One region of the Pantoea sp. y20 genome, then DNA from elsewhere that is predicted to be linked to it. Evidence: predicted binding sites of a transcription regulator. Region 1 holds the regulator's gene; each other region holds the start of a gene.
What was found. Region 1 encodes LexA, which represses DNA repair genes until DNA is damaged. Its sites were predicted from a motif close to TNCTGTATGTACATACAGNA; they were not measured.
Positions count from the first base shown of each region.

Region 2: sulA (SOS-induced cell division inhibitor SulA) is a predicted target of LexA. The motif match lies at 3,507-3,526, and genes of this name have one in related genera.
Region 3: ACYAC5_RS06820 (DNA translocase FtsK 4TM domain-containing protein) is a predicted target of LexA. The motif match lies at 4,203-4,222, and genes of this name have one in related genera.

Region 1 is NZ_CM142816.1:371,101-378,987, reverse strand. Features, by position in the region: gene dinF (MATE family efflux transporter DinF) at 1-1,322, opposite strand, end outside; gene lexA (transcriptional repressor LexA) at 1,459-2,073, opposite strand; gene ACYAC5_RS01695 (diacylglycerol kinase) at 2,179-2,547, opposite strand; gene plsB (glycerol-3-phosphate 1-O-acyltransferase PlsB) at 2,675-5,098, shown strand; gene ubiA (4-hydroxybenzoate octaprenyltransferase) at 5,147-6,031, opposite strand; gene ubiC (chorismate lyase) at 6,039-6,557, opposite strand; gene psiE (phosphate-starvation-inducible protein PsiE) at 6,640-7,050, opposite strand; gene ACYAC5_RS01670 (UTRA domain-containing protein) at 7,119-7,817, opposite strand.
Region 2 is NZ_CM142816.1:1,541,099-1,548,985, reverse strand. Features, by position in the region: gene ACYAC5_RS07110 (YccF domain-containing protein) at 107-550, shown strand; gene yccS (YccS family putative transporter) at 560-2,698, shown strand; gene ACYAC5_RS07100 (TfoX/Sxy family DNA transformation protein) at 2,695-3,324, opposite strand; gene sulA (SOS-induced cell division inhibitor SulA) at 3,547-4,038, shown strand; gene ompA (porin OmpA) at 4,388-5,458, shown strand; gene matP (macrodomain Ter protein MatP) at 5,532-5,999, opposite strand; gene ACYAC5_RS07080 (AAA family ATPase) at 6,053-7,887, shown strand, end outside.
Region 3 is NZ_CM142816.1:1,467,528-1,475,414, forward strand. Features, by position in the region: gene cydC (heme ABC transporter ATP-binding protein/permease CydC) at 1-268, opposite strand, end outside; gene cydD (heme ABC transporter permease/ATP-binding protein CydD) at 268-2,037, opposite strand; gene trxB (thioredoxin-disulfide reductase) at 2,183-3,148, opposite strand; gene lrp (leucine-responsive transcriptional regulator Lrp) at 3,670-4,164, shown strand; gene ACYAC5_RS06820 (DNA translocase FtsK 4TM domain-containing protein) at 4,284-7,706, shown strand; gene lolA (outer membrane lipoprotein periplasmic chaperone LolA) at 7,882-7,887, shown strand, end outside.

The DNA of each region.
Region 1 (7,887 bases):
CAGGCGTTAAACCAGCTATCGCGCCGCCAGTGACCACGCCAAATGAGCCACAGCGTGAGTCCGCGTAACGCGAGGAATACCGTCACCGCCAGCCATAAACCGTGATTACCGAGCCACGGCAGCGTGAGCAGCGAGACACCGTAGCCGATCGCCGCCATCACCATGCTGTTGCGCATCTCACGCCCGCGCGTCGCGCCGATAAACATGCCGTCCAGCAGATAGCACCAGACGCCAACCAGCGGCAGAATCACTTGCCAAATCAGATAGCGGTCGGCCATCTCTCGTAGCGCTTCCAGTGACGTTAGCATCGCCACAATCTGCGGACCGGTGAATGCATAAATCAGCGCAAAGATCGCGGCGACGAAGCATGCCTGGCGACAAGCCGCATGCCAAATCAGCAATAGTCGGCTGCGATCTTTGGCCCCAACCGCTTCACCCGAACAGGCTTCAACCGCGTAGGCAAATCCATCCAGCGCGTATGCGGTGAAAGTGAGGAACATCAGCAGCACCGCATTGACTGCCACTACATCCGGCCCAATGCGTGCGCCAAGGATGGTGAGCGACGCGAAGCAGATTTGCAGCATCAAAGACCGCAGCATAATGTCGCGATTGAGGCGGAATAGCCGCGCCGCATCGCCGCGCCAGCTGCTTTTGAGTAAAGCAAAATGGATACCGCGCATCTTCAGCACCCGCGCCACCATCCACAGACCCACGCCCAGCGTGACATATTCTGCCAGCGCGGTAGCCGCCGCCGCTCCGGCGACACCCCAATGCAGTTTGAGCACGAACAGCAGATCCAGCAGGATATTCACCAGGTTGCCGATGATTAGCAGCACCATCGGTGCCCGCGCGTACTGCACGCCCAGCAGCCAGCCAAGAATCACCAAATTGGCCAAGGTTGCGGGCGCACTTAGCCAGCGAATCTCAATAAATATTTTCGCCTGTTGCTGCACTTCCGGGCTGCCACCCATTAACGCTGCCGCCAGGCTGCTGACCGGCGTTCGCAGCACCATAAACAGCGCACCAAAAACCAGCGCAATCAGTAGCGGTTGTGTTAAGGCGCGCGCCAGCGCCGTTTTGTCATTGGCGCCAAATGCCTGAGCGGTGAGTCCGGTGGTGCTCATGCGCAGGAACAGCAGGAGCATAAAGATGAAGCTGGTGGCGGTTGTGCCCACGGCGACGCCACCGAGGTAGATCGGGCTATCGAGATGACCAATAACGGCGGTATCCACTACACCCAGTAATGGGACGGTGATATTTGACAGGATCATCGGCAGCGCTAGCCGCCAGAGAGTTTTATCTGAAGAGGAAAACAGCTGCATTAGCCCATTCCGTTGTGTGCGGTAATCAGCGTAATGGCGCCAGAATGAGCCGCAGAAAGAGTCACAGAGAAGTAAAACAGCAGACTGCGGTCAGCGCAAACACGCACCGCCGCAGTTAAAGTGGATCAGAAACTGATCAGAGCCACTCGCCGTTGCGCACAATTCCGACAGCTAAACCTTCAACGGTTAGCGACTGCTCACGGGTATCCACGACAATCGGCTGAAAATCGGTGTTTTCCGGCAGCAGATGTACAATCGCACCCTGCTTTTTCCAGCGTTTCACTGTGACTTCATCATCAATGCGCGCCACGACAACCTGGCCGTTACGTACTTCCTGCGTTTTGTGTACCGCTAACAGATCGCCATCCATAATGCCGATATCTTTCATCGACATACCGCTCACGCGCAGCAGGAAATCGGCGCTCGGTTTAAAGAGGTTAGCATCCACCTGATAGTGGGCTTCGATGTGTTCTTGTGCCAGCAAAGGTTCACCGGCAGCGACGCGGCCAATCAGCGGCAGCCCTTCGCTCGGTTCTTCTTCCATCAGCAAACGAATCCCGCGCGATGCGCCGGAAACAATTTCAATTACGCCTTTACGCGCCAGCGCTTTCAGATGCTCTTCGGCAGCATTGGGCGAGCGGAAACCCAGTTGCGCAGCAATTTCCGCACGCGTTGGCGGCATGCCCGTCTGGTTAATATGGTCGCGAATCAGGTCATAGACCTGTTGCTGCCGTGCAGTTAACGCTTTCATCCCGCCCCCTGGTTGTTTATACAGTCGCTGTGAGTATATACAGGTATTCGCGAAATGAAAACCGTAACAGAGGGAAAAATCAGCGGTTTGATGAATCTGGAATCCCTATCTCAAATGCGTCCAGAGCAGCGCGATCCAGACGAACAGAGCCAGTAAGATAGTCAGCAATACGGCAGCCGATCCCATATCTTTGGCGCGGCCCGCGAGCGGATGTTGCTCCTGCCCGATGCGGTCGACCACCGCTTCGATAGCGCTATTAAGGATCTCAACGATGATAACCAGCACTACCGAGCCAATCATCAGGATGCGGGAAAGGGTATCTACATCCAGCCAGCAAGCCACGAGAATGGCCACCAGCGCGGCAATGGCTTCCTGCCGAAAAGCGGCTTCGTGCTGCCATGCGGCACGCAGGCCCTGCCAGGAATAACCGGCGGCTTTCACTATTCTTACTAAACCGGTGACGTTATTTGCCATGTCTATGGAACCCTTGAACTATTTTGACGTCAATGTGTGGGCAGTATGAGGCGGCAGAGCCACAGACCTTCGCTGCGCTTTCTGGTATGCTTGCCGCGCTTTGCTAACAAGAGGCTTAAAGTTGTCTATGTCAGGTTGGCGTAAACTCTATTACAAATTATTGAATTTACCACTCTCTATTTTGGTAAAAAGTAAGGTCATTCCGACCGATCCTATCTCTGAACATGGGATCGATCCGACACGTCCGGTGATGTATGTTTTGCCTTATGATTCAAAGGCTGACCTGCTCACACTGCGTGCTCAATGCCTGAAACATGATCTGCCCGATCCGCTGGCTCCGCTGGAGATCGATGGCACCCTGCTGCCGCGCCACGTGTTTATTCACGATGGCCCACGCGTAATTCCCTATTTCGTGGCCAATCCCGAATCGGTAAAGCTGTTCCACGATTATCTGGATTTGCACCGCAGCAACCCGCAACTCGATGTGCAAATGCTGCCGGTCGCGGTGATGTTTGGTCGTGCGCCGGGACGTGAAACCTCCGGTGAATCCACGCCGCATCTGCGCGTGCTCAATGGCGTGCAGAAGTTCTTCGCCATTTTGTGGCACGGCCGCGACAGCTTTGTTCGCTTCTCGCAAACCGTTTCGTTGCGCCAGATGGCGACCGAGCACGGCACCGATAAGTCGATTGCCCAAAAGCTGGCTCGCGTGGCGCGCATTCATTTTGCCCGCCAACGTCTGGCCGCGGTCGGCCCGCGTCTGCCTGCACGTCAGGATCTCTTCAACAAGCTGTTACAATCCAAAGCGATCGAAAAAGCAGTAGAAGATGAAGCGCGCAGCAAAAAGATTTCGCATGAGAAAGCCCAGCAGAACGCCATCGAAATGATGGAAGAAGTGGCGGCGGACTTCTCTTATGAAGCGATTAAAGTCACTGACCGCGTGATGGGCTGGCTGTGGAGCCGCCTGTATCAGGGCATCAACGTGCATGGCGGTGAGCGCGTGCGTCAGCTGGCGCAGGATGGTCATGAGATTGTCTATGTGCCCTGCCACCGTAGCCACATGGATTACCTGCTGCTCTCCTACGTGCTTTATCATCAAGGCCTGGTGCCGCCGCACATTGCTGCCGGTATTAACCTGAACTTCTGGCCAGCCGGCCCGATTTTCCGTCGTCTGGGCGCCTTCTTTATTCGTCGTACCTTTAAGGGCAACAAACTCTATTCCACCGTGTTCCGTGAATATCTTGGCGAGCTGTTTAGCCGGGGTTACTCCGTGGAATACTTTGTGGAAGGCGGACGTTCGCGTACCGGTCGTTTGCTGGATCCAAAAACCGGCACCCTATCAATGACGCTGCAGGCGATGCTGCGCGGCGGCAGTCGTCCAATCACCTTCGTGCCGATTTACATTGGCTACGAGCATGTGATGGAAGTGGGCACCTACGCCAAAGAGCTGCGGGGTGCGGCCAAAGAGAAAGAGAGTTTCCTGCAGATGGTGCGCGGTTTACGTAAGCTGCGCAATCTCGGCCAGGGCTACGTTAACTTCGGTGAACCCCTGCCGTTGATGAACTATCTGAACAAAAACGTGCCCGAATGGCGAGATGCGATTGATCCTATCGAACCGCAACGCCCAGCCTGGATGACGCCCGCCGTGAATGACATTGCGGCGAAGCTGATGGTGCGCATCAATGAAGCCGGTGCAGCCAACGCCATGAACCTGTGCGTCACCGCCCTACTGGCGTCACGTCAGCGTTCACTGACCCGCGAACAGCTGATCGAGCAGTTAGAGTGCTACACCCAGCTGCTGCGCAATGTGCCCTATTCGCCGGAAGCCACGGTGCCTGACATGAGCGCCGAAGCGCTGCTTGATCACGCCATGGGCATGAACAAGTTCGAGACCGAGCAAGACAGCATTGGCGACATCATCATTCTGCCGCGCGAGCAGGCGGTGCTGATGACCTACTATCGCAACAACATTCATCACATGTTGGTGATGCCATCGTTGATTGCCGCCATCGTGCAACAACATCGGGAAATCAGCGAAGCAGAGCTGCTGCGTCAGGTTAGCCTGGTATATCCGATGCTAAAGAGCGAGTTGTTCTTGCGCTGGGACAAGGCGGAGTTGCCTGCGCTACTTAACGCACTCTGTGCAGAGATGGCGCGTCAGGGCCTGATCACCTTGCAGGATGGTCAACTAAGAATGACGCCGGCACGTCACCGTTCGCTGCAACTGCTGGCGGCGGGTATTCGTGAGACGCTGCAACGCTTCGCGATTACCTTCGCTATCCTCAGCGCGAAACCGGCCATCAACCGTGGCACGCTGGAGAAAGAGAGCCGCACGCTGGCTCAACGCCTGTCTGTGCTGCACGGTATCAACGCACCAGAGTTCTTTGATAAAGCAGTGTTTACTGCGCTGGTCCTCACGCTGCGTGATGAAGGATATATCAGTGACAAAGGCGATGCCGATGCCGAACGCAGTCATATGATGTGGCAGATGCTGGCGGAACTGGTGACCAGCGACGTGCGTCTGACGATTGAAAGCGCGGTCACCCACGATTAACGCGGCGATAAGCTAATAAAAAGGCGCACTTCAGTGCGCCTTTTTTGTTTATAACAGATCCGCGAACGGCACGGTGCTGAGCAGAATGCCGAGAAACAGCACCATGCCCACATAGTTGTTATTCAGAAACGCCTGGAAGCAGGGATCGCGCTCGCGCTGGGCAATTAGCTTCTGCTGATGCACAAACAAGCCCGCAGCCAGCAGCAGCGACCAGTAAAACGCCCCATTCAGTTGAAGCATCATGCCCACCAGCGCCATCAAACCGAGCGTTGCCAGCTGCAGTAAACCAATAATCAGTTTGTCGTAACGGCCAAACAGAATCGCCGTTGATTTTACGCCGATCTTCAAGTCGTCATCGCGATCGACCATCGCGTACTGCGTGTCATAGGCCACCGTCCAGCAGATATTCGCCAGGAAAACCAGCCAGCAGACCAAAGGTAAGGACTCACTAACTGCCGCCCATCCCATGGGAATCGCCCAGCCAAACGCTGCGCCGAGCACCACCTGCGGCAGATGCGTGTAGCGCTTCATAAACGGATAAACCCACGCCAGCGCCAGGCCGCCAAACGACAGCAAAATGGTCATGGTGTTCATGGTCAACACCAGCATAAACGCCAGCAAACCGAGACCGGCAAACAGCAGCTTCGCCTCTTTCCCGGACACCGCGCCGCTGGCCAGCGGACGTGACGCCGTGCGCTTGACGTGACCATCGATTTTGCGGTCTGCGTAATCGTTGATAACGCAGCCGGCAGCACGCATCACGATAACGCCGAGCACAAACACCAGCAGCACCGGCAGCGGTGGAATCGCCATGCCGGAGAGCCACAGTGCCCACAGAGTTGGCCACAGCAGTAACACGGTGCCGATGGGTTTATCGATACGCATCAGGCGGCAGTAAGCCTGCCATTTGGTCATGGGTAAGGTGTTTTGCACAGTGGTTTTATCCTTGATCCAGCGCGCGATAGAGCGGCGACGCCGGTAAAAACAGTTCAGTTAACAGTAGCGGCTTGCCCGACAAACGCAGGCGGGAACGGCGTCCCCATAAATCGCCAACCTGACCGGGATCGATAAAATCGCGGCTCAGGGTAGATGAAGAGAACAGATAGCGGCCAAGCGGGCGCGTACCGAGCTGTTGCAGCATCTGCTCGGGGCCGTTCAGCGTGCTTTCTGGCACCACGGTGCGGCCAATCAGCCAGGGCTCGCCATCACCGCACAGCACAATTTCACGTAACCAGAAGCGCGGGTCGGCGGGCAAAAATTCCGCTTCCTCCGAGATCTCTTCAGCGCCAATAAACGCTTCGCGGATCAGTTTTACGGTCACTTGCTGGCAATGCTGCTCGAAGCGACGCGTCATGGAGTCTTCTTCCATTAACCAGTCAAGTAGCGGGGCAGAAAGCTTCGGTGAAGAGGCTGGCAGCCAGTGCAGTGCGCGTAACTGGCGCAGCGCGTCATGCGACATCAGGACATCTCCGGGAAAAAAGTTGCCCTAGTTTAGCGCAGAGGAGAATGCGTGGCACGGCTCGTTGTGCCACGCGATATTATTACTCGCGTTTCAGGCGGTTACTGTTCGCCAACCACAGCGTCACCACCAGAATCAAAATCGCCGCCGAGTAGTAGAGCGTATCGAACGGATTTTTATGGTCGACGATGATCAGGCGGATAATCGCCGTGATGCCGATGTAGATGAAGTAGCGCAGCGGGAAGTGATAGCCCGACTGAAAGTACTTCACAATCAACGCGATAAATTCGAAGTAGAGGAAATAGATAACGATGCCTTCAATCAGCAGATAGGAAGACGTCTGCTCGCCGGTGCTCAACAGCACGTTGGCCAGATGAATGGTTTCTTTACCGAGGAACACCACCAGAATAATGGCCAGAATGATCAGACCAATATTCAGCACCCACTGCAATGCTAAAGAGATGTACTGCCCAACCCCTGTTTTTATTGTCATTTTTGCGCCTCACGCTCTCAATTACTCACTGGCGCTATCATGCTGTAGTGTGATCAAAATCACAATATTTATACTTCGACATCCACGCACAGCGCGTCATAGCGCCAGAACTCGCAGTCGCAATCAATCACGCGCTTGTGCTGATCGCGATTGATGCGGGTAATCAACAATCCGGGCGTGCCGCTCGCCACGTTGAGCGCAGGCGCAGCGCGCACCGGCAGCGGTCCCGGCAAAATGGTAAAACGCGCGCCGCCGTAGCGAATGCCATAGCGCTGGTCATACAGATCGGTGAGTGAACGCGTCAGGTCTTCATCCAGCAATCCCGGAAAGAAGGCGGGATTGAGGTAATGCTCGACATACAACACGGCGCGGCCATCAATACGGCGCAAACGGCGAATGCGGTAAACCCGATCGCCCTCCAGCAGTTGCAGATGACGCGCGATGGCTAATTGCGCTGGCACTTCACGCGCCTCCAGCACTTCAGTGCTGGCAATACGGCCTTGCTCAGCGGCCATGGCGTGAAAATGGCTATGATGAGAGGGGTTGTAGACTAGCCGCGGCGGTGCGAGAAACCAGCCACGACGCAGTTCACGATAGATAATGCCTTGCGCTTCCAGCAAGCCCAGCGCCTCACGCAGCGTAATGCGCGTGGTGGAATAGTGTTCGCTTAAGCTGCGTTCGGCGGGCAAACGACCGCCGGCAAATTCACCGCTTTCAATGCGTTCCCGCAGCCCTGCTGCAATCACATCCGCCGTTTTCGACATCATTTTTCAGCCTCATTTTGGGGCAAATCTGCACTATGACAGTTCGATGACTACAATGTGACAGAGAACAACC
Region 2 (7,887 bases), 1.2 Mb from region 1:
GAATTCGATATCGCGCAGTTTACCTGTCAGACTCTTGGCGCTCCAGCCTTAAAACAGGCTAAACTTGGCGCCACATATTGCGGATTGCAAAAGGAAAAACACGTTTATGCGTACCGTACTTAACATTCTTAATTTCATTCTCGGCGGCTTTTTCACCACCCTCAGCTGGCTGTTTGCCACCCTGGTGAGCATCGTGCTGATTTTTACGCTGCCGTTGACGCGCTCCTGCTGGGAAATTACCAAACTGTCTCTGCTTCCCTTTGGCAACGAAGCGGTGCATGTCGATGTGCTGCGTCCCGACAGTAAAAGCCATGTGATGAATACCGGCGGCACCTTCCTTAACATTTTCTGGCTGATACTGTTTGGCTGGTGGTTGTGTCTGGCGCATATCTCGGCCGGTATCGTGCAGTGTCTGACCATCATCGGCATTCCTGTTGGCATCGCCAACTTCAAAATTGCCGCGATTGCGCTGTGGCCGGTCGGCCGTCGCGTGGTCTCCGTTGAAGAAGCGCAGGCCGCGCGTGAAGCCAATGCGCGTCGCCGCTACTGAGGCCGTTCAATGATTCATGACGCCTTGCCAGGCTGGCGACGTTATCTGTTTAACAGCAGCCTGCGCTATTTGCTGCGCATCTTCTTTGCTTTGACCGGATGCGCGGCGGTGCCGTGGTGGCTGCACCAAATCGAGTGGACCATTCCGCTGACGCTGGGTGTAGTCGCCGCGGCGCTGGCGGATCTCGACGATCGCTGGATTGGGCGCGTGCGCAACCTGTTGATCACGCTGGTCTGTTTCTGTATTGCTTCGGTATCGGTGGAACTGCTGTTCCCCCATCCGTGGGCGTTTGCTCTGGGTCTGGCGCTTTCCAGCTGGGGCTTTATTTTGCTCGGTGCGCTGGGACAGCGTTATGCCACCATCGCCTTTGGTGCGCTGCTGATTGCGGTTTATACCATGCTGGGCATCGGCTTGTTCCCGCAGTGGTGGATGCAGCCAGCGCTGCTGTTGATCGGTGCCCTTTGGTACAACTTGCTGACCTTTGTTGGTCATTTGATGTTTCCGGTGCGCCCGGTGCAGGAACAGCTGGCAGGCAGTTTTTCCCAGCTGGCGCGCTATCTTGAAGCCAAAGCAAACCTGTTTGATCCTGACGGCGGCGATCAGGATGACGCTACGCTGGTTGCCACGGCGATGGTCAACAGCCAGTTGGTGGCCCAGCTCAATCTCACTAAAAGCACCATTCAAAGTCGTTTGCGTGGCGACCGCGGTTCACGCAGCACGCGTCGCAGCCTGCACTACTATTTTGTCGCGCAGGATATCCATGAACGCGCCAGCTCCTCGCATCTGCAATATCATTTGCTGCGTGATAACTGGCGTTACAACGAAGTGCTGTTCCGTTTCCAGCGCCTGATGAACATGCAAGCGCGCGCGTGTCGGCAACTGGCGGAGACCATTTTGCTGCGTCAGCCGTGGCATCACGACAGCCATTTTGAACGCACCTTTGAACGGCTGGAAACCGCGCTGCAACGCCTTCAGCAGAACGAGCCGCAGGATCCACACATTCACGCACTGTTCTGGCTGCTGCGTAATCTGCGTGCCATTGATGCGCAACTGGCATCGATTGAGTCAGAGCAGATGCTGGCCGAACCGTCCCCGCAGAGCGATCACCATCTGTCACGGGAAGGGCTCAGCGGCTGGGCGGATATCCGCTTACGCCTGAGTCGCCATCTCAGCCCACAATCGGCCCTGTTCCGCCATGCAGTGCGTATGTCGCTAGTGCTGTGTGTTGGCTACGCCTTTATTCAAATCACCGGCGTCGATCGCGGTTACTGGATCTTGCTGACCAGCCTGTTCGTCTGCCAGCCCAATTACAACGCCACCCGACGACGCCTCGCCTTGCGTATTGGCGGTACCTTAGCCGGCATCGCCATCGGCCTGCCGGTCTTGTGGCTGGTGCCCTCGATTGAAGGTCAGCTGGTGCTGATCGTGCTGAGCGGCGTGCTGTTCTTCGCATTCCGCCAGGTTCAATATGCGCAAGCCACGTTGTTTATCACCTTGCTGGTTCTGCTGTGCTTCAATTTGCTCGGCGAAGGCTTTGAAGTGGCGCTACCGCGCGTGGTGGATACCTTGCTTGGCTGTGGCCTGGCATGGCTAGCCGTGGCATTTGTCTGGCCCGACTGGCGTTTTCGCAAAATCACCGCCGTTGCCGATCGAACATTGGAAGCCAACTGCCGCTATCTGGATGCGATTATGGAGCAATACCATCAAGGCAAGGACAATCGTCTGGCTTATCGCGTGGCACGTCGCGATGCGCATAACGCCGATGCTGAGCTAGCGTCAGTGGTGTCAAACATCAGTGGTGAACTTAAGCTACAACAACCGCTACGTGAGAATGCGTTTCGACTGCTGTGTCTGAACCACTCCTTCCTCAGCTATATCTCGGCGCTTGGAGCGCATCGCGAACAGCTGGCAGATAGTACCTTGCTGACCTTACTGGATGACGCGGTCTGCTTCATAGAAGATGTGCTGCAGATTGATCGGGTTACGGATGCGCAAGCCACAGAGATGCAGCAGGCGCTAATGCAGCGCATGGGCGAGATGAAAAACAGCCCGGATACACGCGCACCATTAGTGATTCAGCAATTAGGATTGTTGGTCGCGCTGCTGCCCGAAATTGCCCGTCTACGCCGCACCCTCGTCAACGATTAAGGCTGCTGATGCTCCGCCGCCGCATGCTGGCGGAGCATTTTTAGATACCAGGCGTAGAGCTCTTGCCTGATGGCGCTGGGTAACGCCGCCTCATGATGTCCTGATATTGCACCTTCCAGCGCCAACAGCGTTTTTAACCCAATGTGCTTATTGACCGCGCGTAGTTTCAGCCAGCTTTGTCGCGATCCTGTTTCACACAGCAACCGCACCGAACTGATCCCCACCTTATGCAGCATCAGCTCCAGTCGCAGGCTTAAATTCGGCAGATCTTTCAATCGCAGCGAGACAAGTCTGGTAGCCGCTTCCTCCTGTGCGGCGCGCAATGAGCTAGCCGATAACTGCAATAATTGTTCGGGGTTTTGCCATAACTGTGTATCTACTTTGAAGTAGCTTAAGGTCACCGGCACGCCACGCTTGCGGTAAATCAGCGGTTCGAGTGAACGCTGTGCGTTATAGACGTGAAGCGCCTCGCTGGCTCGGAGATAAAGCGCATCTTCATTGATATAAGCAAAAATCACCTTCTCAATAGTTAGCGCATACCCCCCAAATTGCGTACGTGATTCAATTTTACCTAATGCCGCCAACTGCGCTTTCGATTGCTCAACTACCGGGTTATATCTCTTCATAACGCCCCCTCCAATGGATTCCATGCGCGGGAAATTTCCTATAAAAGCTCGCAGATTCATCTGGTTAGAAGATAAAAAAAACGATTTAGCTGTTCAATGAATAAAAGCAGGAGTGCGGGATCTTGTGCAGAAATTGCGAGGCGTTTTCAGAAATTGAGGTTGATCTTTATCCAGGAAGCCATTACTGTACATCCATACAGTTCATTACTGAGTGATTAAATTATGCGTACTCATTTCTCTGGCCCTGCTGATCGTTCACATCGTTTCGCTTCACCTGGCTTAGCGCAACCTTCGCTGGGTGGAATCACTGAACTGCGCTCCAGCGAACAACCTGAAATGATGCAACTTATGCTGCTTCCGGTACTAAAACAGTTGAGCGAGCAATCGCGCTGGCAGCTGTGGCTCACTCCGGCTCATAAGCTAAATCGTAGCTGGATGCAGCAGTCGGGATTACCGTTAGAAAAGAGTATGCATATCACCGAATCTGAGCGTTTTAACACCGTTGAAAGTATGGTGAAGGCATTACGTACAGGTAACTACAGCGTCGTGCTTGCCTGGATTCCGTACGAATTGAGTGATGAAGAGCGTTTAGAATTGGAACAAGCAGCGGCGGAAGGTGAAGCACTCGGTCTGATTTTGCGTCCACAGGGACGTAAATATGCTCATTCCAGACAACCCAATGCGTCAAAAATTCCCTCAGATTTGTTTCATTAAGTAAATCCAGGAATTTTCTCAGCATTTTTTTTGCAAAAGTTGCATCTAAGCTACTGATTCTTTTCCCGCCAGCTATGACAATGGCTTAGACGCTTTTTTGTTTTCTAATACCGAAGATTTAGCCATATGATTTGTTAAAATGTGTGTATAAATCGCTGTTTTTTTGCTGCCCGGCGTCACATCATACTTGTAAGTTTCCAATCTCGTTGTAGACTTTAGCTCGCCAGGGTGCTCAATAACCTCCGTTTTTTCGGTAGAGTCAAAAGCGAGCGTTTAGACCCGGCGAAGGATTAACACAAAGAGCAACCTTTTTGCTCATTGCCTATTTGGATGATAACGAGGCGCAAAAATGAAAAAGACAGCTATCGCAATTGCAGTGGCACTGGCTGGCTTCGCTACCGTAGCGCAGGCCGCACCTAAAGATAACACCTGGTACACCGGTGCTAAACTGGGCTGGTCTCAGTATCACGATACTGGTTACTACGGTAACGGTTATGAGAACAACAACGGTCCAACTCATGAATCTCAGCTGGGTGCTGGTGCATTCCTGGGTTATCAGGCGAACCCGTACCTGGGCTTCGAGCTGGGCTACGACTGGTTGGGCCGTATGCCTAACAAAGGCACCGTGACCAATGGCGCATTCAAAGCACAAGGCGTTCAGCTGGCTGCTAAACTGAGCTACCCAATTACCGAAGACTTCGATGTCTACACCCGTCTGGGTGGTATGGTATGGCGTGCTGACTCTACTCAGACCAACCCAACTACTGGCCGCATCAGCGACCACGACACCGGCGTTTCTCCGCTGGCTGCTGTTGGTGTTGAATACGCACTGACCAAAAACTGGGCAACTCGCCTGGACTACCAGTGGGTTAACAACATCGGTGACGCAGGTACCGTTGGTGCACGTCCAGACAACAGCATGCTGAGCGTAGGCGTTTCTTACCGTTTCGGTCAGGATGAAGATGCAGCGCCAGTTGTAGCTCCGGCTCCAGCTCCAGCGCCAGTTGTTGAAACCAAGCGTTTCACCCTGAAGTCTGACGTTCTGTTCACCTTCAACAAATCTACTCTGAAGCCAGAAGGTCAGCAGGCTCTTGATCAGCTGTACAGCCAGCTGAGCTCAATGGATCCGAAAGACGGCTCTGTTGTAGTACTGGGCTTCACCGATCGCATCGGTTCAGAGCAGTACAACCAGAAACTGTCTGAGAAGCGCGCGCAATCTGTAGTTGATTACCTGGTATCTAAAGGTATCCCTTCTAACAAGATCTCTGCACGCGGTATGGGCGAATCCAACCCAGTTACTGGCAACACCTGTGACAGCGTGAAAGGCCGCAATGCCCTGATCGACTGCCTGGCGCCAGACCGTCGCGTTGAAATCGACGTGAAAGGTATCAAAGACGTTGTAACTCAGCCACAGGCTTAAGTTATCACGCAGTAAAAAACCCCGCTGAGGCGGGGTTTTTTTATGGCTGAATGTAATGAGAACGAAAAGGATTCTACTCTTTTTCCGAGCCACCATTTCCGAGGATCGCCTGCAGATCTTGCTTCAGCGTAGACATCTGGCTGGCGTACTTCTCTTTGCGTTCAGCATCTTCAATTAACTGAACTATGGTTTCTGACAGCGTATTACTGCGACGCTGCGCCAATCCTGCCAGACGCTGCCACACCAGATATTCCAGATCGATCGATTTCTTACGCGTGTGCTGATGCTCAGCATTAAAGTGACGTTTACGACGTGCACGTATCGTCTGCTTGAGACGATTCTCCAAATCTGGATGAATGTGCTGGGCGATCCACTCGTTAACCTCAACCGGGCTGTTTTCCATCGACAACAACGTATCGACCGCAGCTTGCGCCGCACTAAGCTCAAGATGACGGGTGATCAGTTCACCCTCCCGATGCTTTTTCACCAGGTATTTCCACTTCCATCCACTTTCAAGATTTTCGAGTTGCTGGTATTTCATCGGAATCTCATCGTGATCACGTAACAAACTAAGAATAACAGCTTTTTTCCTGGATGCAGCAAGGAAAAACATGTTGCAGCCGTCACAATCCGGGCCGGAACTCCGCCGTGATTAACCAAATTGATTCCTGTATAATCGCGCTTTTCCTAAATCAGACTAATGCGAATATTTTGACCAGCACTCAAATTACGTGGCAAGCCCTGCAGCCGGATAGCGACCGCTACCAATCCATTTTCTCGAACGTCTCACTGGAAGATTGCGATAGTCTTGCCGCGGTTCAGCCGCGTCTGCTGAATGCGCTGGCGCATTTGCATCATCAAACCCTGGGTTTTCCGCTGCTGCTGTTACGCAGTCAGGAAAACAGCGATTACCTGGCCTGCATCGCCGATGCGGCGCAACGTTTCCAGCCGGATGAGATTTCTCTTTACGGTGGCGACTATCATGTGATGGGCGATACCGTCAGTCTTCTACCGCCAACCGATATCAATCGCCCCTTCACCAGCCAGGGCGGCGTGCATTTCGCCGACTGGATTGAAGCTGAACAGTTGTTCGGTTGCGTACGTCAATATAAAGACCGTGTGCAGCCTGAACCGGGCTTACTGCATCGCGCCAATGGCGGTACGTTAATTCTTGCGGTCAACACTTTACTGGCTCAGCCGCTACTGTGGCTGCGTTTGCGTAAGTGTATTGAGCAAGGTCGCTTCGATTGGTATTCACAGGATGAGCGTCAACCATTGCCTGTCGCCATTCCCCCGCTACCGTTGCAACTGCGTCTGGTACTGTGTGGCGACCGTGATGCACTGGCCGCCTTCCAGGAAATGGACGTCGAAGTTCATGAGATGGCGCTGTATAGCGAATTCGAAGAGAGCTTACAAATTCTCGACGAAGATGACATGACGTCATGGTGCCAGTGGACGCTAACGCAAGCCGAACAAGCCGGATTAGCGCAGCCTGAAGCCGATTTCTGGCCATTGTTGATCACCGAAGCAGCACGCATGACCGGTGATCAAGACACGTTGCCGCTTTGCCCGCGCTGGCTGCGTCGCCAGCTGCAAGAAGCGGCGCTGCATGGCGACAGCATCAATGGCGAAGCATTGAAAGAAGCGCTGGAAGCGCGCCAATGGCGTGAAGGCTTCCTCGCCGATCGCATGCGTGATGAAATTCTGCTTAATCAGATCATGATTGAAACCGAAGGCGAAGTGGTTGGGCAAATCAACGGCCTTTCGGTGGTTGAGTTCCCAGGCCATCCGCGTCCATGGGGAGAACCTTCGCGCATTACCTGTGTGGTACACCCGGGCGATGGCGAGTTCACCGATGTGGAGCGCAAAGCCGAATTAGGTGGCAACATCCATGCGAAAGGCATGATGATTATGCAAGCCTACCTGATTGCCGAGCTGGAGCTGGAGCAACAGCTGCCCTTCTCCGCTTCACTGGTGTTTGAACAATCCTACTCCGAAGTGGATGGCGACAGCGCCTCGCTGGCCGAGCTCTGTGCGTTAATCAGTGCGCTGGCTAATCAGCCGGTTAACCAGCAGATTGCGGTGACCGGCTCAGTTGATCAGTTTGGTAACGTGCAGCCCGTCGGCGGCCTGAACGAAAAAATTGAAGGCTTCTTCCAAATCTGTCATTCACGTGAATTGACCGGCAAGCAAGGTGTCATTTTCCCTGCCAGTAACGCGCGCCATCTCAGTCTGAATCAGGATGTTGTGGAAGCGGTTAAGGCCGGACAATTCCATCTTTGGGCCATTGAGAGCGTAGATGAAGCGTTGCCGCTGCTGACCGGCATTGCCTGGCAGAGTGAAAGCGGCGAATCTCTGCTTAGCACCATTCAGGAACGTATTACCCAGCTGAACCAGCAGGAAGCTCGCCTGCGTCCGTGGCCACTGCG
Region 3 (7,887 bases), 1.1 Mb from region 1:
GGAAGGTGGCATCGTGGCTCACGAGGCGCTCAAAATAACGTGCAGCCGTGCGCGTGATCGCCGCGCCTCGCACGCCGGCAGCGGGCAACATATAGTTGAACGTATAAAGTCCCGCTACGCCCGCCAGCGAAGAGGCGGCAAGGAACCAGCCGGATAAAGTCAGCAATCCGATACTGGCAAGCAAAGTGATAATGGCGAGAATGATGCCAAGTCCCAAACGCCATGGATGACGGCTAAACAGACGCAGGAAAGGCAATAAATTATTCATTATGCGATCTCCTTCCGACGATGCTGCGCCATTTCACGCAAAGGTCCATCTTGTTCAATCAGCTGCTGCCAGGGACCTTGTTGCACCAGTTGCCCGGCCTGCATCACCCACACTTCATCCCAGCTAGCGAGCTCGTTGAGTTGATGCGTGATCATTAGCGTGGTTTGCTGGGTGGCCGCCTGCTGCAGTGCGCGGATAACATGTTGCTCACTTTGGCTATCCAGCCCAGAACCGGGCTCATCAAGCAATAGCAGTTGTGCCGGTTTAAGCAGCGCACGCGCCACGGCAATACGCTGCGCCTGACCGACGGAAAGCCCCACGCCGCCATCGCCTAAAAGAGTATCTAATCCGTTTGGCAGACGATCTAAAAACTCGTCAACGCCCGCGCGCTGCAGAACCGACATGAGCGTCGCGTCATTAATGGGGCTATTAAGCAGCAGGTTTTCGCGTAGCGTTTGCGCGGGTAAATGCGGATTTTGGCCAACCCAGGCAATATATTGTTGCCAGCTATCGCGGTTGATATCACGCAGCTCCTGCCCATTAACCTGCAGTGAACCTTGATAAGGCAGGAAACCCAGCAAGACGTTCATCAGCGCGGTTTTGCCTGCACCGCTTTGTCCTACCAGCGCCACACGACTACCAGTATCGAGAGTGAAATTGAGCGATTGAGAGAGCGCTTCACCGCCAGCAGTCATGACCACCAAATTCTGAGCCTGAATATGCAGCGGTGTAGTGAGAGAAAGCTCGCGAGAAGCGTGCTCTTCGTGTGGATCGGGACTTTCGCGTAGAAACTGGTCCAGCGCATCAGCTCCGCCAATCGCTTGCGCTTTGGCGTGATAAAAGGTGCCTAAGTCGCGCAACGGCTGGAAAAATTCAGGCGCCAGAATAAGTGCCAGGAAACCAGCAAACAGCGTTACACCGGTGCTGTAATGACCAAAATTCAGTTCGCCGAGATAAGAGAAACCGAAATAGACCGCGACGACAGCAATCGCCAGTGAGGCAAAAAATTCCAGCACGGCAGATGAGAGAAACGCCAGGCGCAACACTTCCATAGTGCGTTGCCGAAAATCGGTGGTGCTGGCGGCAATTGCTTCTTGCTCTGCCGCAGCGCGATAGAACAGGCGCAGCGTTTCACGTCCACGCAGACGATCGTAAAAATCACCACTTAGCCGGGCGAGAGCAACAAAGTTGCGGCGATTGGCATCTGCAGCGCCCATGCCAACCATCGCCATAAATAGGGGAATCAGTGGCGCGGTGACCAGCAGAATCAATCCCGCCGCCCAGTTAATTGGAAAAATGGCGATCAATATGGCTAACGGAATAAAGAGTGCCAGCGACATCTGAGGCAGATACCGCGCGTAGTATTCCTGCATCTCTTCGATTTGTTCGAGCAGCAGCGTAGCCCAACTGCCTGCTGGCTTACCTTGAATCCAGGCGGGACCGAGCACATTGAGTCGATCCAGAACCTGCTGACGCAGCGCACGGCGAATGGCAACGCCGGCGCGATGTCCTGCCATTTCGCGGGCGTAATGCAATCCGGCGCGCAAAACAAAGCACAGCAGCAGCAACAGAAAATCGGTGAGCAGTGATGCGCGCGGTTGCTGTGCGACAAGCAGATTTTGCAGCAGCGAAGCCAGTAACCAGGCTTGGGCGATAATGACCAATGTGCCAGCAAAACCCAGCAGCGAAGCCGCACGTAAGTTGCGCGCACCGTGATGACGTTGCTGACGGAGCCAGCGGAGAAGTTCTTGTTGCCGTGATTTGTTCATGCGATGCCGTTTGGTAACTCAAAAGAGATGTAAATCCCGGATGAAAACCCAGCAATATCGGGCGCGTGAACTGTAGCACGCAGGTAACAAAAAAGGCGACCAAAACTGGCCGCCTTTTAGCGATTATGATCAGGTTATTAACAACTTACTTATCGTTTTTAACCAGTCCATCGAGGAAGCGTTCCGCATCCAACGCCGCCATACAGCCGGTACCGGCAGAGGTAATTGCCTGGCGATAAATATGATCCATCACATCGCCGGCAGCGAACACGCCTGGGATGCTGGTTTGCGTGGCGTTGCCGTGCAGACCAGACTGCACTTTGATGTAGCCATTTTCCAAATCCAGCTGACCATCAAAAATTGCGGTATTTGGACTGTGGCCGATGGCGACAAACAAACCAGCGACGTCCAGTGATTCAGCCGCTTCACCTTTGGTAGACAGCAGTTTCAAGCCCGTCACGCCCATTTGATCGCCAACCACTTCATCCAGCGTGCGGTCGGTGTGCAGCACGATGTTGCCATTGCGCACTTTTTCCATCAGACGGTCAATAAGGATTTTCTCAGCGCGGAAACTGTCGCGACGGTGAATCAGATGCACTTCTGCAGCAATGTTAGCCAGATAAAGCGCTTCTTCAACGGCAGTGTTACCGCCACCAATGACGGCAACTTTCTGATTGCGGTAGAAGAAGCCGTCGCAGGTCGCACAAGCAGAGACGCCTTTGCCTTTGAACGCTTCTTCTGATGGCAATCCGAGATAACGTGCCGATGCGCCAGTGGCGATGATCAACGCATCAGCAGTGTATTCACCGCTGTCGCCGACCAGACGGAACGGACGGTTCTGCAAATCGACGGTATGAATGTGGTCAAAAATGATCTCGGTGTTGAATTTCTCGGCATGCTCCTGCATGCGCTCCATCAACGCTGGACCGGTCAGATCGTTTGCATCGCCTGGCCAGTTCTCCACTTCGGTGGTGGTGGTGAGCTGACCTCCTTTCTCCAGTCCGGTAATTAACACCGGATTCAGGTTAGCGCGCGCTGCATATACCGCAGCAGTATAACCGGCAGGGCCGGAGCCCAGAATGAGCAGCTTACTGTGTTTGGCCGTACTCATGCGTTCCTCAATTTTTTTCTGACAACATAGTTTTTGATTGTAGGGAAATTAACGCCGCAAAAAAAGGCTCCAGCAATTTTGTTAACAATCACTGCGAGCGGCGTAGACGATGAGTGCAAGTTTTGCACGCGCGTTGCGCCAAAAGGGGGCAATGCTCGGCAATTAGTGGTGCAGCAGCATAAAAATTCTCATTTAAAAACAGCAACCCAGAACTCTATCTGGCATCTTGTACTGAATTTGGATGTTTTACTTTGACAATCGCCTGCGCTTTTGCGAAAACATTGGGAGAAGCAGAGAATATTTAGCGATTCAAAACAGAATTTCATTTCTGTTTTGGGCTTTTTAGCCGAATAAACTCAGCCTGACATTGGTAGTGACGCATGATGTGGACAGACAACATGCGTCATACGGATGGACGCGTTACTGCACAGGCTTATGGTCTTCACTTCAGTAAGGCCCTGAACAATGAGCGTTTTCAGGGTGTGGCAGGTAAAGGGAAGGAATTAAGAGAGACAATAATAATGGTAGACAATAAGAAACGCCCCGGAAAAGATTTAGATCGTATCGACAGAAATATTCTGAATGAACTGCAGAAAGACGGTCGAATTTCTAATGTCGAGCTTTCCAAACGTGTTGGATTATCGCCAACTCCATGTCTTGAGCGCGTGCGCCGCCTCGAGCGTCAAGGCTTCATTCTGGGCTACACCGCGCAGCTCAACCCGCATTATCTGGATGCTTCACTGCTGGTTTTCGTTGAGATTACTCTGAATCGTGGTGCGCCAGATGTGTTTGAACAATTTAACGCCGCCGTTCAAAAACTTGAGGAAACTCAAGAATGTCACCTCGTTTCCGGTGATTTTGACTACCTGCTGAAAACCCGCGTACCGGATATGTCCGCTTATCGTAAATTGCTGGGTGAGACCTTGCTGCGTCTGCCGGGCGTAAACGACACCCGAACTTACGTGGTGATGGAAGAGGTCAAACAGAGCAATCGTCTGGTGATCAAAACCCGGTAGTGCAGGGCAGGTGCAAAGCTTGCAGGATTTCGGTACACTCCTGTGAATTCATACAGGACCAGCGTCGGGCATGCCCGACGTTGTTGCCTTCTTAATTTACAGGCACCTGGAGAGTTCTCTTGAGCCAGGAATATACAGAAGATAAAGATGTTTCGTTACAACCGCTGAGCAGTGGACGTCGTCTGCTGGAAGCGTTGCTCATTCTTGTGGCCTTGTTCGCCATCTATTTGATGGTGTCGCTGGTTAGTTTTAACCCGTCAGATCCAAGCTGGTCACAAACCGCATGGCACGAACCTATCCATAATCTGGGTGGTAGCGTCGGCGCATGGCTGGCCGATACGCTATTGTTCATCTTTGGCGTGATGGCCTACGCCATTCCTCCCGTCATTATTGGTCTGTGTTGGATCACCTTCCGCCAACGCGATCGTCAGGATTACATCGACTACTTTGCCGTTGGTTTACGCCTGATTGGCGTGCTGGCCTTGGTGGTAACGACCTGTGGTCTGGCGGCGCTCAACGTAGATGACATCTGGTATTTTGCTTCCGGCGGCGTAATCGGCAGCCTGGTCAGCAATGCGATGGCGCCGTGGTTCAGTTCGGCTGGCGGCACCTTGACGCTGCTGTGCGTCTGGGCTGCCGGCATCACGCTTTACACCGGATGGTCATGGCTGACGATTGCCGAGAAGATCGGCGGCGTGGTGATGGGTGTTCTGACCTTTGCCAGCAACCGTTCACGACATGACGAACCCTGGCAGGAAGAAGAATACGACGACGAAGAGCTTGCTGATGAGGTGTCGCCTCCGATGCATGCTGCACAGTCCGTTAATGACGACGATGATGTCTTGTTAGCTAAACCGCGCAAGGTGAGCGAACCGGTTGCTGCGGAGTTGGGCGACGATCCGCTGCTGGCGAAGGCGAGTGCGGCAACTGCCGCTGCAATTGCGGTTACTACGCAAGCTGCACAGCAAACTCCAGCTGCACAGCAAACTCCAGCTGCACAGCAAACTCCAGCTGCTATGCAGCCTGCTCCAGCCGCATCTGCCGAACCCGACGCAATGCCACGCGTTGCCGAAGCCACGGCTCAGTCGACTCCGGCTCCTCAGCCTGTTGCTGCAGCGCAACAACCAATCGCGCAGCCTTCTGCTCCGCTCTATCGTTTCGAGATGCCAGGTGAAGCAGCACCTTCACCGTTTTCGCCGGCTGATGATGATGAGGGCCCGAGCATGGGCAACTGGCAGGATGCCGCTTCATCTTCTGCACCTTTAAACAGTCTCGCCGCCGCTTCACTTGCCGCTGGAGCAGTCAAAGCAGCGACATCACCTGCTGCTTATTCACCTGCCTTCGATATCGTACCCGAGCGTGATTATAACCCGCAGGTGAAGCAGGGCATTGGTCCAGAGTTGCCGCGTCCAAACAAAGTTAAGTTGCCAACACGACGTGAGTTAGCTTCGTACGGCATTAAGTTGCCTTCGCAGCGTATGGCGGAAGAGCAGGCTAAAGATGCTGAGCAGCAACAGCCAGAAGTCACTGCGTCTTACAGCGTTCCTCCACAGGAACAGGATGTTGAGCTGCAAGAGGCGCAGTTGCGTGAAGCCTTCGCGTCGCAGCAGCAGAATCGTTACGGTGAAAGCTGGCAGGAAGCGTCTGAGCCTGATGATGAGGATGCATTGCAGCAGGCTCAACTTGCACGCCAGTTCGCCGATCAGCAGCAGCAACGCTATACCGAACCTGAAGTGAAGGAAGCACCGGTATTTAATCTGGATACGTCGTCTGCTTTTGATTTTTCACCAATGAAAGATTTGGTCGACGATAGCCCGAGCGAGCCACTGTTCACTATTTCTGCATCGCCAGAGCCGGAAGAGCCCGCGCCGTGGCAACAACCTGCTGCGCCGGAGCCAGCGGCAATGCCGTCGTTGAGTGCTGAATCCAGCCCATGGTCGTCGCCGGAACAGGAAGCTTATTCTGCGCCGCCTGCACCAGTGAAACCTGCTGCGCCGGTGCAGGACAGCTTGTTCCATCCGTTCCTGGTTCGCCATGAACAGCCGCTGGAAAAACCTTCTACGCCGCTGCCCACGCTGGATCTGCTCACGTCACCACCGGCAGAAGAAGAGCCGGTGGATATGTTTGCGCTGGAGCAAACCGCGCGGCTGGTTGAAGCACGCCTGGCTGATTATCGAGTGAAGGCGGAGGTTGTAGGTATTTCACCTGGTCCGGTCATTACCCGCTTCGAGCTCGATTTAGCGCCAGGCGTTAAAGCTTCCCGTATTTCTAACTTGTCGCGTGACCTGGCGCGTTCTCTGTCTGCGGTTGCCGTGCGCGTGGTGGAAGTGATTCCAGGCAAGCCTTACGTCGGGCTTGAACTGCCAAATAAACATCGTCAAACCGTTTATCTGCGCGAAGTACTGGATTGCCCTAAATTTCGTGAAAACCCGTCACCGCTTGCAGTGGTGTTGGGTAAAGACATTGCTGGCCAGCCGGTGGTGGCTGATTTGGCGAAAATGCCGCACTTGCTGGTTGCCGGTACCACCGGTTCCGGTAAATCAGTGGGCGTTAACACCATGATCATTAGCATGCTGTATAAAGCCACGCCGGAAGAAGTGCGCTTTATCATGATCGACCCGAAAATGCTCGAGCTGTCAGTCTACGAAGGCATCCCTCACTTGCTGACCGAAGTGGTTACAGACATGAAAGATGCGGCCAATGCGCTGCGCTGGAGTGTTGGTGAAATGGAGCGTCGCTATAAACTGATGTCTGCGCTGGGCGTGCGTAATCTGGCCGGCTATAACGAGAAGATTGAGCAGGCTGCCGCGATGGGTCGACCGATTCCGGATCCGTTCTGGAAACCGGGCGATAGCATGGACACCACACCGCCGGTGCTGGAAAAACTGCCTTATATCGTGGTGCTGGTCGATGAATTTGCCGATCTGATGATGGCGGTCGGTAAGAAAGTCGAAGAGTTGATTGCTCGTCTGGCACAGAAAGCGCGAGCGGCGGGTATTCACTTGGTGCTGGCGACACAGCGTCCGTCGGTTGATGTGATTACCGGCCTGATCAAAGCCAACATCCCGACGCGTATCGCCTTCACCGTTTCCAGCAAGATCGACTCTCGTACCATCCTCGATCAGGGCGGTGCAGAATCGCTGCTGGGGATGGGTGACATGCTGTACATGCCGCCAAACTCCTCAATGCCTGTACGTGTGCATGGTGCATTCGTGCGCGATCAGGAAGTGCATGCGGTGGTTCAGGACTGGAAAGCACGCGGTCGTCCGCAATACATCGAAAGCATTACTGCTGGTGAAGAGAGTGAGAGCGCAGCTGGCGGAATGATGGGCGATGAAGAGCTGGATCCGCTGTTTGATCAGGCGGTCTCTTTCGTAGTGGAAAAACGTCGTGCCTCCATTTCTGGGGTTCAACGCCAGTTCCGTATCGGATATAACCGTGCCGCACGTATCATCGAGCAGATGGAAGCGCAGGGCATCGTTTCTGAACCGGGACATAACGGCAACCGCGAAGTGCTTTCGCCGCCGCCACACGAGATGTAATTTATCGCGTGCAGTTGTCTGCTTATGGGCCAGTTAACACTGGCCCATTGTTTATCTGTTGGTCGATCCCCATATCTTCGGGAGCTTTCGGCTTTTTCTCCTGTCGAAGAGATAGGATGGCAACTACGTTTAATGCTGTAAGTGTCGGGAAACAATGAATAAGGAATCGAATCAGATGAAA